2 regions of the Weizmannia sp. FSL W8-0676 genome follow, and region 2 is predicted to be linked to the other one. Evidence: a T-box and tRNA genes for the amino acid it is inferred to sense, from the RefSeq annotation. Region 2 holds a T-box; the other holds one or more tRNA genes.

Region 1 (7,269 bases), 1.5 Mb from region 2:
GACTTGTCACTAAGCCATGCCAAAATATTCGTCCAGCAAGCTCTAATTATTTAAATTATTACATATTTAGCCGCATTTTTGGGGGGGGAATAGTTAAATTATCACGAAAAATTTTTACTCCTCAGAGCTGCTTTAGTAAATGCAAACCGAAATTCATCCCTTACCTTCTGCCCTTCACCGATTGAAGAGAGTGACTTCTTCCGGAAAATGAAAAAACGCTCCTTACTAGATTATAAGGAACGTTTTACCGAAAAACTGAAATGTGATCTTTTGATACCGGTGGTCGGGGTCGAACCGACACTCCCGAAGGAACACGATTTTGAGTCGTGCGCGTCTGCCAATTCCGCCACACCGGCATGATCCTATGAATCTCAAACAAAACTGTTTGTTATGTCACTTTTATAATTATATCCAGATCGTAAAAAATGTCAATAACCATTGTGTGAAAAAGGGAAGCAAAACAGCTCCCCTATTCACATATGATCTTCCTTCAGTTCACTTAGGATCTCATAAGACCGCAGCCGCTCTTCATGGTTGTAAATATGCGATACAAACATCAACTCATCGACCTGTGTATCATCCAAAAATTCTTCCATTTTCTCTTTGATTGTCTGTTTTGAACCGATAAAAGCATATTCAAGCTGACGCAATGCCGCTTCTTTTTCAAACGGAGTCCAAATCCCGTTCATGCTATCGACAGGCGGCTGCAGCGTCTGCGATTTTCCACGGATAACGCCGAGGAAAAACTGGTACAGGCTTGTTGCGATCCTTTCTGCTTCTGCATCTGTGTCAGCTGCTACGCCATTCACACACGCAATCACATATGGCTTTTGCAAATACTTGGACGGTTTGAAGTTCTCCCGATAAAGGTATAAAGCATCAAACAATTGCGCTGGTGCAAAATGGCTTGCAAACGAAAACGGCAGGCCGAGCCTGGCAGCAAGTGTGGCACTGTATGTACTTGACCCAAGAAGCCAAACCGGAACATCCACCCCTTCTGCCACGACGGCCCGTGCATACGTCCTGCGTTCTTTATCCGAGAGAAAATAGTTCATCAGTTCTTGGACATTATCCGGAAAATCCATTTCCCCGCCCCTTAAATTCCTTCTGAGCGCCGCAGCTGTCAATTGGTCTGTACCCGGCGCACGGCCAAGGCCGAGATCAATTCTGCCTGGATAGATGGAACCCAGTGTTCCAAACTGCTCAGCCACGACAAGCGGTGCATGATTTGGAAGCATCACACCGCCAGACCCGACACGGATGGTTTTCGTCCCTGCCGCTATATACCCGACTAAAACAGCCGTTGCAGAGCTGGCTACTCCCACCATATTATGGTGCTCCGCGAGCCAGTATCGTTTGTAGCCCCAATTTTCAACATGCTGTGCGAGGCTTAGGCTATTTTTAAACGAATCTGCCGGTGTCTTTCCAGATAAAACGGGGATCAAATCTAAAACCGAAAATGCAACGTCATTCAACTTTTTTTGACTACCCATTGTCCGCTTCCTTTCCTTCTACTCGTGAAGATAGATCTATTGTAAAATAACAGATTCCCAAAACAAAATGATTTGCCTAACCTGTCCGGTGTATCCCAATGATGAGAACGTTCGTTTATGATACTGAAATTAAGGGAAAATGCAATGAAAAACAGTGCTCGTATGATCGGACCCATGGGCGTTGGGTGTTTCGGGTACAAGCTTCCCAATAGAAGCAGCAGAAAGAGCATTGGTATCCAAACTTCATGAAGTTGGCGAAATGGAAAATAGACTGCTTGTTGAAGCAGTATGCATAACTGGATCAATCGTTGGAAAGCCCCGTAAAAGTGAACAATCGAGAGAAAACCGGACCTTTTAAAGGAGGGGGTTAGCGATGCAAATTGGCATGGACTTATTAAAATTGATTATGGGCTTTCTTGCGCTCATTTTTTGTCTAAAATGTACCGGCGCCAAAAGCATTTCAAACCTTACGCCAATCGACTTCATCTGGAGCATAATGCTGTCTGAAATCGTCGGCAACGGCCTTTATGACTCAAGTGTAAAATGGTACTACATTCTTGTGATGCTTTCTGTTTAGGTCATCATTAAAATCATTTTTGACATCCTCATTTATCGCTATGATAAACTGGAAAAATTCCTTATCGGGGATAAAACGGTGATTATCGATAAAGGAAAAATTAACAAAGTCGTACTGAAAAAAAATAAAATTGATATGAATCAACTGTCGGAGTTATTGAGAAAGCAGGGCGTATTTTTGCTTGATGAAATTGACCAGGCCTATCTTGAAAAAGATGGGACGATTACGGTAAAAAAAAGAAAAAACAACCCTAGTAAATAGTAGGCTGCCCAGTTCTGTTCTCATTATAAAAGGAAAATCTAAGATAGTATTTCCAAACCTTTCTTATTAGATCAATTCCCTTTTTGTACAAGTTAAACAACTATAGATACTCACAAGTGTACGCTTTCAAGCAGCCACTTAAATTGGCCTCGGCTTCAATAATATAATTGCAATAAAAAAACGCTTCTCTTTATCTTGAGAAGCGTTCCATTTGGCATCAGCTTTCAATGTGATGCTATTATACCGGTGGTCGGGGTCGAACCGACACTCCCGAAGGAACACGATTTTGAGTCGTGCGCGTCTGCCAATTCCGCCACACCGGCATGATATGATGGAGGCGGCAACCGGAATCGAACCGGTGATAAAGGTTTTGCAGACCTCTGCCTTACCTCTTGGCTATGCCGCCATCAATGGAGCGGAAGACGGGATTCGAACCCGCGACCCCCACCTTGGCAAGGTGATGTTCTACCACTGAACTACTTCCGCATACTGGGCCAGCTGGATTCGAACCAGCGCATGACGGAGTCAAAGTCCGTTGCCTTACCGCTTGGCTATGGCCCAATAAATATGGGGCGGATGGTGGGAATCGAACCCACGAATGCCGGAGCCACAATCCGGTGCGTTAACCACTTCGCCACAACCGCCATCATAATGGCAGGGGCAGTAGGAATCGAACCCACACTGGAGGTTTTGGAGACCTCTGTTCTACCTTTAAACTATGCCCCTTTAAAAAATGGAGGGGGACGGATTCGAACCGCCGAACCCTGAGGGAGCGGATTTACAGTCCGCCGCGTTTAGCCACTTCGCTACCCCTCCATATTGCGTGGTGCCGGCCAGAGGACTTGAACCCCCAACCTACTGATTACAAGTCAGTTGCTCTACCAATTGAGCTAGACCGGCCAAATGGTGGCTCGGGACGGAATCGAACCGCCGACACAAGGATTTTCAGTCCTTTGCTCTACCGACTGAGCTACCGAGCCACAATTATGTAAAATGGATGGCGGTCCCGACGGGAATCGAACCCGCGATCTCCTGCGTGACAGGCAGGCGTGATAACCGCTACACTACGGGACCTTTATATGTAAATTGCGGGGGCAGGATTTGAACCTGCGACCTTCGGGTTATGAGCCCGACGAGCTACCAGACTGCTCCACCCCGCGATGATAAAATGGTGGAGGATGACGGGATCGAACCGCCGACCCTCTGCTTGTAAGGCAGACGCTCTCCCAGCTGAGCTAATCCTCCAGTTATAATGATGACCCGTACGGGATTCGAACCCGTGTTACCGCCGTGAAAGGGCGGTGTCTTAACCGCTTGACCAACGGGCCATATGGATCATGACGGAGAGCAAGGGATTCGAACCCTTGAGACAGCTTTTAGCCGCCTACACGATTTCCAATCGTGCTCCTTCGGCCTCTCGGACAGCTCTCCATGATGGCTCCGCAGGTAGGATTCGAACCTACGACCGATCGGTTAACAGCCGATTGCTCTACCACTGAGCTACTGCGGAATACAAGCCCGGCAGCGTCCTACTCTCGCAGGGGGAAACCCCCAACTACCATCGGCGCTGGAAAGCTTAACTTCCGTGTTCGGGATGGGAACGGGTGTGACCTTTCCGCCATCGCCACCGGACCTTAATGACAAAAATCATTATAACAAAGTTTTCATTTCTTATCAACAGGAATTATGTGATTCCCTGAAAACCGGATGGGAGAAAAAACTGTAAACGGAGAATGCGTTTTTACTTCTAACTTTGAGAATTGTCTAGCTCCAGCGCACCTTTTTCAAGGCGGCCTTCACTTTTCTATTTGGTTAAGTCCTCGATCGATTAGTATCCGTCAGCTCCACGCGTCGCCGCGCTTCCACCCCGGACCTATCAACCTGATCATCTTTCAGGGATCTTACCAGTATAAACTGTGGGAAATCTCATCTTGAGGGGGGCTTCATGCTTAGATGCTTTCAGCACTTATCCCTTCCGCACATAGCTACCCAGCGATGCCTTTGGCAAGACAACTGGTACACCAGCGGTGCGTCCATCCCGGTCCTCTCGTACTAAGGACAGCTCCTCTCAAATTTCCTGCGCCCGCGACGGATAGGGACCGAACTGTCTCACGACGTTCTGAACCCAGCTCGCGTACCGCTTTAATGGGCGAACAGCCCAACCCTTGGGACCGACTACAGCCCCAGGATGCGATGAGCCGACATCGAGGTGCCAAACCTCCCCGTCGATGTGGACTCTTGGGGGAGATCAGCCTGTTATCCCCAGGGTAGCTTTTATCCGTTGAGCGATGGCCCTTCCATGCGGAACCACCGGATCACTAAGCCCGACTTTCGTCCCTGCCCGACTTGTAAGTCTCGCAGTCAAGCTCCCTTATGCCTTTACACTCTGCGAATGATTTCCAACCATTCTGAGGGAACCTTTGGGCGCCTCCGTTACCTTTTAGGAGGCGACCGCCCCAGTCAAACTGCCTGCCTGACACTGTCTCCCACCCCGGTAAGGGGTGCGGGTTAGAATTTCAATACAGCCAGGGTAGTATCCCACCGATGCCTCCGCCGAAGCTGGCGCTCCGGTTTCCAAGGCTCCTACCTATCCTGTACAAGCTGTACCAAAATTCAATATCAGGCTGCAGTAAAGCTCCATGGGGTCTTTCCGTCCTGTCGCGGGTAACCTGCATCTTCACAGGTACTATAATTTCACCGAGTCTCTCGTTGAGACAGTGCCCAGATCGTTACACCTTTCGTGCGGGTCAGAACTTACCTGACAAGGAATTTCGCTACCTTAGGACCGTTATAGTTACGGCCGCCGTTTACTGGGGCTTCAGTTCAGAGCTTCGCCTTGCGGCTAACCCCTCTCCTTAACCTTCCAGCACCGGGCAGGTGTCAGCCCCTATACTTCGCCTTGCGGCTTCGCAGAGACCTGTGTTTTTGCTAAACAGTCGCCTGGGCCTATTCACTGCGGCTTCCCGGGGCATACACCCCAAAAAGCACCCCTTCTCCCGAAGTTACGGGGTCATTTTGCCGAGTTCCTTAACGAGAGTTCTCTCGCTCACCTTAGGATTCTCTCCTCGCCTACCTGTGTCGGTTTGCGGTACGGGCGCCTTTCACCTCACTAGAGGCTTTTCTTGGCAGTGTGGAATCAGGAACTTCGGTACTTTAATTTCCCTCGCCATCACAGCTCCGCCTTGGCGCGAAGGATTTGCCTCCGCACCGGCCTAACTGCTTGGACGCGATCAACCAGTGTCGCGCTTGCCCTATCCTCCTGCGTCCCCCCATCGTTCAAACGGTGAAGAGGCGGTACAGGAATATCAACCTGTTGTCCATCGCCTACGCCTTTCGGCCTCGGCTTAGGCCCCGACTAACCCTGAGCGGACGAGCCTTCCTCAGGAAACCTTAGGCATTCGGTGGAAGGGATTCTCACCCTTCTTTCGCTACTCATACCGGCATTCTCACTTCTAAGCGCTCCACCGGTCCTTCCGGTCCGGCTTCAACGCCCTTAGAACGCTCTCCTACCACGGACACCAAACGGTGTCCATCCGCAGCTTCGGTGATACGTTTAGCCCCGGTACATTTTCGGCGCAGCGTCACTCGACCAGTGAGCTATTACGCACTCTTTGAATGATGGCTGCTTCTAAGCCAACATCCTGGTTGTCTAAGCAACGCCACATCCTTTTCCACTTAACGTATACTTTGGGACCTTAGCTGGCGGTCTGGGCTGTTTCCCTTTCGACCATGGATCTTATCACTCACAGTCTGACTCCCAAGCATAAGTTTTTGGCATTCGGAGTTTGTCTGAATTCGGTAACCCGATGAGGGCCCCTCGTCCAAACAGTGCTCTACCTCCAAAACTCTCCGCTTGAGGCTAGCCCTAAAGCTATTTCGGAGAGAACCAGCTATCTCCAAGTTCGATTGGAATTTCTCCGCTACCCACACCTCATCCCCGCACTTTTCAACGTGCGTGGGTTCGGGCCTCCAGCAAGTGTTACCTTGCCTTCACCCTGGACATGGGTAGATCACCTGGTTTCGGGTCTGCGGCCTCATACTCTTTCGCCCTGTTCAGACTCGCTTTCGCTGCGGCTCCGCTTCTTCAGCTTAACCTTGCATGAGACCGTAACTCGCCGGTTCATTCTACAAAAGGCACGCCATCACCCGTTAACGGGCTCTGACTACTTGTAGGCACACGGTTTCAGGATCTCTTTCACTCCCCTCCCGGGGTGCTTTTCACCTTTCCCTCACGGTACTGGTTCACTATCGGTCACTAGGGAGTATTTAGCCTTGGGAGATGGTCCTCCCGGATTCCGGCGGGATTCCTCGTGTCCCGCCGTACTCAGGATCCACTCGGGAGAGAACGAAGTTTCAGTTACAGGGCTTTTACCTTCTCCGGCAGGCCTTTCCAGGCCGCTTCACTTACCCCGTTCTTTTGTAACTCCCATATGAGTGTCCTACAACCCCGGAAGGCAAGCCTTCCGGTTTGGGCTGTTTCCTGTTCGCTCGCCGCTACTTGGGAAATCGCAATTGCTTTCTCTTCCTCCGGGTACTGAGATGTTTCAGTTCCCCGGGTGTGCCCTTCCTGCCCTATGGATTCAGGCAGGAATCCTGTCCGATTAAAGACAGGGGGTTTCCCCATTCGGAAATCTCCGGATCAAAGCTTACGTACAGCTCCCCGGAGCATATCGGTGTTTGTACCGTCCTTCATCGGCTCCTAGTGCCAAGGCATCCACCGTGCGCCCTTTCTAACTTAACCATAAAAAGGTTTAAATCCAAAAATAAGCGATTCTCGGTTTACTTGGTTTGTTTCTCCTATCCGGTTTTCAAAGAACACATACTGAAGGATTGAACCTTCAAAACTGAACAAAACGGAAACGTCAAACTTAATTGTGGAAAACGAAGTTTTCCTTTTCTGTCTAGCTCCGGGCGCTATCGGCTAGCGTATTTCTACGT
Region 2 (7,269 bases):
CCCGGCGATGCGCTGACCGGCCAGCTGTCGAGCAATCCGAAAATGGATGCCCATACGCTCCATGAAATGAAGGACAAGTTGGGGCTGAATGATCCGGTTTATGTGCAGTACGCCCGCTGGTTGAAAAATCTCTTCAAAGGCGATCTCGGCATCTCTTACATCCACCAGCAGCCTGTAACAGAACTGCTTACCGGGCGGTTATGGAACACGATTTTGCTGTCGGCGGTGATTCTGATCCTGACGTATTTGATCGCCATTCCGCTTGGGATCGTGGCCGGGAGATGGACGGATTCATGGGCGGATAAGCTGATAACCGGTTATAACTATCTCAGTTATGCAACCCCGTTGTTTATCTTTGCATTGATTATGCTGTTTGTGTTCGGTTTTGTCCTGTCATGGTTTCCGACAAGCGGCAGCGTCAACATCCAGGCCCGTGACGGCACGTTTGAATATTACATGAGCAAACTGTACCATCTGATTTTGCCGGCCTTATCCGGATCCCTGCTCGCAACGGTGGGCACGATCCAGTATTTGCGGAATGAAATCATCGATACAAAAATCAAAGATTTTGTAAAAACAGCACGGGCAAAAGGCGTGCCTGAGTCCAAAGTGTATACGCGCCATATTTTGAGAAACTCGCTTTTACCGATTGCCACTTTTTTCGGTTATGAGATTACCGGATTAATCGGCGGGTCCGTCATTTTGGAATCGATATTCGGTTATCCGGGGATCGGGCAGCTGTTTTTGCAATCCATTATGCAGCGTGATTACAGCGTGGTCACGGCGCTCGTGATGATTTCCGGCGTGGCGACTTTGTTCGGCACATTATTATCAGACATTATTTTAAGCGCTGTGGATCCGCGTATCCGGATTGAGTAACGGGGGTGAGAGGATGAAAGCAGTCATTTCAACACAACAGCCCGCAACCGCCGGAACAGAAAAAAGCCCGTCTGGATTTTCGATTATCTGGCGGGAACTGATCAAAGATAAAATGGCCGTTATCTCAATGATCGTGCTGGGGCTTATTCTGATTACGGTTTACGGCATATCGCTGTTATTAAACGAAGATGAGATTGTAAAGGTTGACCTTTTATCCATTTACGCGCCGCCCTCAGCTGAACACTGGCTCGGCACCGATTACGGCGGCCGGGATATACTCGGGCAACTGATTATCGGCGCAAAAAATTCGTTTACAATCGGGCTTGCGATTACATTGATTACCGGTGCGATCGGGCTTGCGGTCGGATTAATTGCCGGTTACTTCGGCGGGGTCATTGACAATATCATCATGAGAATCATTGACTTTATTCTTGTCCTGCCGTTTTTAATGCTGATCATTGTCCTCGTGACAATCGTGCCGAAATATAATGTGTTTTCTTTTATTCTCATTATGAGTGCATTCCTTTGGGTCGGAAAAGCGAGGTTGATTCGCTCCAAGACACTGGCGGAAAGGGAACTAGACTATGTCAGTGCTTCCAAGACGCTCGGCACGCCGGACTGGAAAATTATCCTTTTCCAGGTCCTGCCGAATTTGAGCTCGATTATTATCGTAAACTTGACGATTAATCTGGCAAGCAATATTGGCATTGAATCGAGCCTGACCTATCTCGGCTTTGGGTTGCCGGAAAGCACACCGAGCCTTGGGACGTTGGTCAGTTACGCCACAAACCCGGATGTGCTCCAGCATAAATGGTGGATTTGGTTACCTGCATCGCTCCTGATTCTGGTGATGATGCTGTGTATAAATTTTATCGGCCAGGCGTTAAAACGCGCAGCTGATGCAAGACAAAGACAAGGATAAAAAAGAGGGGGCTTAGCAATGAGGAAAAGAAAATGGTCAAGCATATTCAGTTTGCTGGTGATGCTCGTATTGGTGCTGTCAGCCTGCAACAATTCACAGAGTAGCGGAAGCAAGAAAGACAAGGCAGTGAAAACGGAAGATTTAGCAAGCAAGTTTCCGACTACCGTCAAAAACAATAAAAAAGCCATTGACGGTGGGGTTCTGAATTACGGCATCGTTTCCGATACGCCGATTGAAGGCACATTCAACTCTGCTTTCTACGAAGGGGCACCGGATGCTGAAGTCATTCAATTTTTTGAAGATTCGCTGTTAAAAACAGACAAAAACTATGAATTTACGAATGACGGCGCCGCTACGTACAAATTGTCCAATGACAACAAAACAATGACGATTAAAATCAAAGACAATGTCAACTGGTCTGATGGGAAGCCGGTAACCGCCGAAGACCTCGAATTTGCATACCTGGTCATCGGCAATAAAGACTATACCGGCGTGCGTTATGGCGATGCCCTGTTTCAAAACATCGTCGGCATGGATGAATACCATAAAGGAAAAGCCAAGAACATTTCCGGTGTTAAAGTGATTGATGATAAAACAATTTCCATTACCTGGAAGAGCGCCAACCCTTCCGAAAAAACAGGCGTCTGGACAACACCGCTTCCGAAACATTACTTAAAAGATGTGCCGATCGCAAAAATGGCACAGTCGGATAAAATTCGGTTACATCCCTTAGGCTTCGGTCCGTTTAAAGTGAAAAAAGTGGTTCCGGGCGAGTCTGTTGAACTTGTCAGAAACGACCATTACTGGGCAGGAAAACCGAAACTGAAAGGTGTCGTCATCAAAGTGGTCAATCCGAAAGTGGTATTGGAAGCCTTGAAAAAAGGCGAGATTGACTATGCTGCCTTCCCGGTAGACCAATACGAATCCGCTAAAAGCGCGAAAAACTTCCAGCTGCTCGGCACGATCGATCTGGCTTACAGCTATATCGGATTTAAGCTTGGCCACTGGGATGCAAAGAAACAGGAAAACGTCATGGATAACCCGAAATTCCAAAATAAAAAACTGCGCCAGGCGATGGCGTATGCGCTCGATAACAAGTCTGTCGGCGAGAAAATCTACCACGGGTTGCGTTTTCCGGCGACCACTTTAATTCCGCCATCTTTCCCGGAATGGCATGACAAGTCCGCAAAAGGGTACACGTATGATCCGAAAAAAGCAAAGAAACTGCTTGATGAAGCCGGTTATAAAGATGTCGACAAAGACGGGTACCGTGAAGATCCAAACGGCAAAAAATTCGTCATTCATTTCCTTTCCATGAGCGGCGGGGATACGGCCGAGCCGCTGGCAAAATTCTATATGCAGTGCTGGAAAGATGTCGGCTTAAATGTGAAGCTTGTTAACGGTCGTCTTGCCGAGTTCAACTCCTTCTATGATATGGTGCAAAAAGATGATCCGAAAGTGGATATCTATTCAGGTGCCTGGGGAACAGGTACAAATGTGGATCCGTATGGCTTGTACGGACGGAACGTCATGTTTAACTACACCCGCTTTGTCAGCAAGAAAAATGATGGATTGCTGGAAAAAGGGCATTCTCCGAAAGCTTTTGACACAGCATACCGCAAAAAGGTTTACAATGAATGGCAGAAGTATATGAATGAGGAAGCGGCAGTCATTCCGACCCTTTACCGTTATCAATTGTATGCGGTGAACAACCGCGTGAAAAACTTGGCTATATATCCACATACGGATTGGGAAAAGGTGAGTGTCACATCCGAAAAAGCGGACACCCAGGAATAATCTATAAAGGCCCTGTCTTTGGCAGGGCCTTTTCCTTTCCGGCTTGCCGGGATCAGGAGAGCAGAGCGTCTTTTTAAAGCAGAGCCTTTATCCTTTCCGACTCGCCGGGGGTGGGAAAACGAAGCGTCTTTTAAAGCGGGCCTTTTCCTTTTCGACGCGGTGGGATTGGGGTTCTTCTTTTTACGAGCGAAGCGCAATCTTCATTTTCTACACAGCGGAATCCGGAAAAGAAGGAATAATTTAACTGCCCCCTGCCTATACTGAATGACAAACAGAGTATACGGGGGGTTATCCATGCTGTATCTTCACGATATATGGGTCAACTGGTTCGAGGGGGAGGAAAACAGTTATAATGTCTGTCCGTTCCATGAGTGGCGGAGGGACGATGTGATCGAACTGCTGGACCAGGTGCCGCTTTTATTTGTGGACACGCTTTTATACGAGTACATTGAAAATGATTTGGCTGAACTGCCGCAAACTTTGCTGAATGATGTTTTCCAGAAGGCGGTTTTGCGCAAAAACCATGAACGAATCCAGCTGGAATATTGTTTTGTCGTGACGGACGGAAAAGGGATTTTGGCGGTTGATACGATCGGCTATACGCTGCCGATCCGAAAAAGCAGGCTGATTCCGAGGCAGGAACAACTTGTCTATGAAATGATTGAAGGGCATGAACCGGTGTCCTATCCGTTTGAAAACCGCAGCCATCCGAAAGAACATCATATTTTATCCCCGTCGCCGGAATGCATGCAGGGGCTGACAAGAAGGGAACGGCAATTAAAGCAGTTGTTATTTATGGCGCTCGATCAGCTTTATTCCTCGAAAAATACGGCGGAAGTGCGGTACTGGTATACAGAATGGCGTCCGGAGCAGTATGAACACATCCAGTTTATGCCATTTGAAGATGCATGGGAGCGGCTTTATGCAGAAACAAAAACAGGCTGGTCCAAAAAGCATGAACAGTTGTGCGAAAACATGATCAAAGGGCAGCCCTTTTTTGAAAAGCTATGGGAACTGGAACACAATGAAAAAAGCGAACTGATGTAAAAACGAGTTGCGAAACGATCCGCAACTCGCTTTTTTTAGTGGCGGTTTTTTCTGCCCAGCCCCATCGCGTTTTCCATTTTCCTCAGCATTTTTCCGGCTACAATATTGGCCTTTTCCGCGCCTTTATCCAGGATCCGGTCCAGTTCCTCCGATTCAATCAGTTCATAATACCGTTTTTGGATCGGGGCAAGCCCTTCATTCACCACATCAACGAGATCCGCTTTAAACGCACCGTAGCCGGCGCCGTCATATTTCCGTTCCAGCTCTTCAATGGACAGGCCGCTGAAGTTGGAATAGATGTCGAGCAAATTGGAAATGCCCGGTTTCCGTTCTTTGTCGTATTTGACTACGCCTTCTGAATCCGTAACCGCGCTTTTAATCTTTTTGTCGACCAGTTTCGGGTCGTCAAGCAGCGAGATAAATGCCTTTTGATTCGGATCGGATTTGCTCATTTTTTTCGTCGGATCCTGCAGCGACATAATCCTTGCTCCGGAGTTGGAAAGCTTGATGTCCGGCAGCGTAAATATTTCAAGATAACGTTTATTGAACCTTTCCGCCAAATCCCTCGTCAGCTCGAGATGCTGTTTCTGGTCCTCGCCGACCGGCACAAGATCCGTGCTGTACAGCAGAATATCGGCGGCCATGAGCGGCGGATATGTGAGAAGCCCGGCTGATACGCTTTCTTTTCCTGCAGATTTGTCTTTAAACTGCGTCATTCTTTCCAATTCGCCGACATAGGCAACGCATTGGAGCATCCATCCGGCCTGGGCGTGCGCCGGCACTTCCGACTGGATAAAGAGCGTTGCTTTGTCCGGATCAATGCCGACTGCCAAATAAAAAGCGGCAAGGCTCCTGATGTTTTTGCGGAGTTCAAGGCGGTCTTGCGGCACAGTAATGGCATGCTCGTCAACAATGCAAAAATAGCAATTAAAGCTGTTCTGCAATTCCACAAACTGCTTCATTGCCCCAAGATAGTTCCCGATGTGGATCGTTCCACTCGGCTGAATGCCTGAAAAAATCGTCCTCATTTTCTTTCTTCCTCCTAGAACACTGATATTTTTCCGGAAAATAAAAAACCATTCATCCAAAATTAGGGACGAATGGGATAAATCCGCGGTGCCACCCTAAGTGCCCTGGTATGGGCCGCTTAGTTCCAATGCCAATTGGAGCCTGGTTAACGCAAGGCGTACGCCGGAAACTAATGAGGTAGCCGCCCGTTCATCTCCGGAGCTCGAAAGCCCATTCCATCTGCAGGCATGTTTGTTCCCACCAGCCACAAACTCTCTGAAATGCCATAAACAGATGTACTCTTCTTTCTCATCGCTTCTATATACCAGTTTCATTATAATGAAAAGAAGGAAAAATGTCAAAAACCGCTGTCCGCTAGAGGGCCCGTTTGTATGCAAGACTCAGCCTTTATTCAGCCTTTATATGTCCGGCATTTCAGGACGAACTTTGCAGAAAAAGGGCGATCGCCATCAGTACCATCATGAAGACCCCGGTAAGAAGAGGCACGGAAACACGCAGGGTAACCAGCTTCGACAGCGGGCGGACGTCCTCCTCGTTAAATTTGGAAGACATTCTTTGAAACCCGTAAATAAACGCATCAAAAAAACCGGTCCGCGCCATTAAAACCGACGCGGCAAAAAGAATCAAAAGCGCCCCGATCGTAAACGAAGTATTAATATAGCTAAGCAAATCGATTCGCTTATACACCAAAAAAGAAAAAAGTAAAACAAGTAACTGGGAGGCCAAGAACCAACAGACAAGCTTTTTGAACATACGCTCACCTACAAAATGATTTTCATCCATTATACAGGAACAGAAGAAAAGATGAAATACTGGAAGATCTGAAGCTAAATTAAAGTTAAATCAAATTTATTAAAATTAATTTAATTTTTGTTAAAAAACCTACCAAAGTTTTCTCGTTATTATAGTTTTATTAAAAAATTTCAACCTTTTGTAAGGGTTTACAATATTGAAATGTCAACACCTTTTTGGTTTATTAGCCTTTTTATGTAATTAAAAAAGATTAAAAAATATGTACAAGCCCGTGAAATGTTAGTATAATTAAATTCGAAAAGTCGCTCGCTTTTCAGAAAAATAAAAAAAGGGTGGTTAGCTGATGAAGAAGTCAAAATTTTATGTGTTTATGACGCTGACTTTTGCCCTGTCGCTCGTCCTCGGCGCATGCGGCGGCGGAAGCAAAAACAGCAGTTCAGGCTCAAGCGGCGGTTCATCCAAAACCAAGCAAGTGCTGAATATGGATGAGACGGCTGAACTTCCGACAGGGGATCCGACACTTGCAACGGATGTCGCAAGTTTTACCGTTTTCGGTAATACAATGGAAGGCCTTTATGTCGTTGGGAAAAACGATGAGCTGAAGCTCGGGATTGCGAAAGCAGAACCGACAGTCAGCAAAGACGGCAAAACGTATACGTTTAAGCTCCGTGAAGACGCGAAATGGTCCAACGGCGATCCGGTTACGGCAAAAGACTTTGTTTACTCCTGGCAAAGGGCCGTGAATCCGAAGACAGGCTCACAATATGCCTATATTTTCGGAGGTGTCATTAAAAACGCCTCAGATATCATTGCCGGCAAAAAAGATCCAAGCACTTTAGGGG

The links. A T-box is a leader RNA that pairs with one kind of tRNA and senses whether it is charged. The one in region 2 lies ahead of trpS (tryptophan--tRNA ligase), so its partner is inferred to be a tRNA-Trp.
Region 1: it encodes a tRNA-Trp, which carries the amino acid that the T-box ahead of trpS (tryptophan--tRNA ligase) is inferred to sense. The anticodon was not compared.

The regions. Positions count from the first base shown of each region.
Region 1 is NZ_CP151954.1:2,437,367-2,444,635, forward strand. Features, by position in the region: tRNA gene NST20_RS12060 (tRNA-Leu) at 275-356, opposite strand; gene NST20_RS12065 (LLM class flavin-dependent oxidoreductase) at 474-1,493, opposite strand; gene NST20_RS12070 (hypothetical protein) at 1,867-2,070, shown strand; gene NST20_RS12075 (YetF domain-containing protein) at 2,119-2,331, shown strand; tRNA gene NST20_RS12080 (tRNA-Leu) at 2,573-2,654, opposite strand; tRNA gene NST20_RS12085 (tRNA-Cys) at 2,664-2,737, opposite strand; tRNA gene NST20_RS12090 (tRNA-Gly) at 2,743-2,817, opposite strand; tRNA gene NST20_RS12095 (tRNA-Gln) at 2,821-2,892, opposite strand; tRNA gene NST20_RS12100 (tRNA-His) at 2,900-2,975, opposite strand; tRNA gene NST20_RS12105 (tRNA-Trp) at 2,984-3,057, opposite strand; tRNA gene NST20_RS12110 (tRNA-Tyr) at 3,066-3,147, opposite strand; tRNA gene NST20_RS12115 (tRNA-Thr) at 3,156-3,231, opposite strand; tRNA gene NST20_RS12120 (tRNA-Phe) at 3,236-3,311, opposite strand; tRNA gene NST20_RS12125 (tRNA-Asp) at 3,330-3,405, opposite strand; tRNA gene NST20_RS12130 (tRNA-Met) at 3,418-3,491, opposite strand; tRNA gene NST20_RS12135 (tRNA-Val) at 3,501-3,576, opposite strand; tRNA gene NST20_RS12140 (tRNA-Glu) at 3,588-3,659, opposite strand; tRNA gene NST20_RS12145 (tRNA-Ser) at 3,673-3,762, opposite strand; tRNA gene NST20_RS12150 (tRNA-Asn) at 3,767-3,841, opposite strand; rRNA gene rrf (5S ribosomal RNA) at 3,848-3,963, opposite strand; rRNA gene NST20_RS12160 (23S ribosomal RNA) at 4,140-7,072, opposite strand.
Region 2 is NZ_CP151954.1:955,181-962,449, forward strand. Features, by position in the region: gene opp4B (oligopeptide ABC transporter permease) at 1-879, shown strand, start outside; gene NST20_RS04510 (ABC transporter permease) at 893-1,801, shown strand; gene opp4A (oligopeptide ABC transporter substrate-binding protein) at 1,820-3,598, shown strand; gene NST20_RS04520 (YjbA family protein) at 3,893-4,645, shown strand; gene trpS (tryptophan--tRNA ligase) at 4,681-5,673, opposite strand; T-box leader at 5,735-5,975, opposite strand; gene NST20_RS04530 (DUF3899 domain-containing protein) at 6,089-6,343, opposite strand; gene NST20_RS04535 (peptide ABC transporter substrate-binding protein) at 6,771-7,269, shown strand, end outside.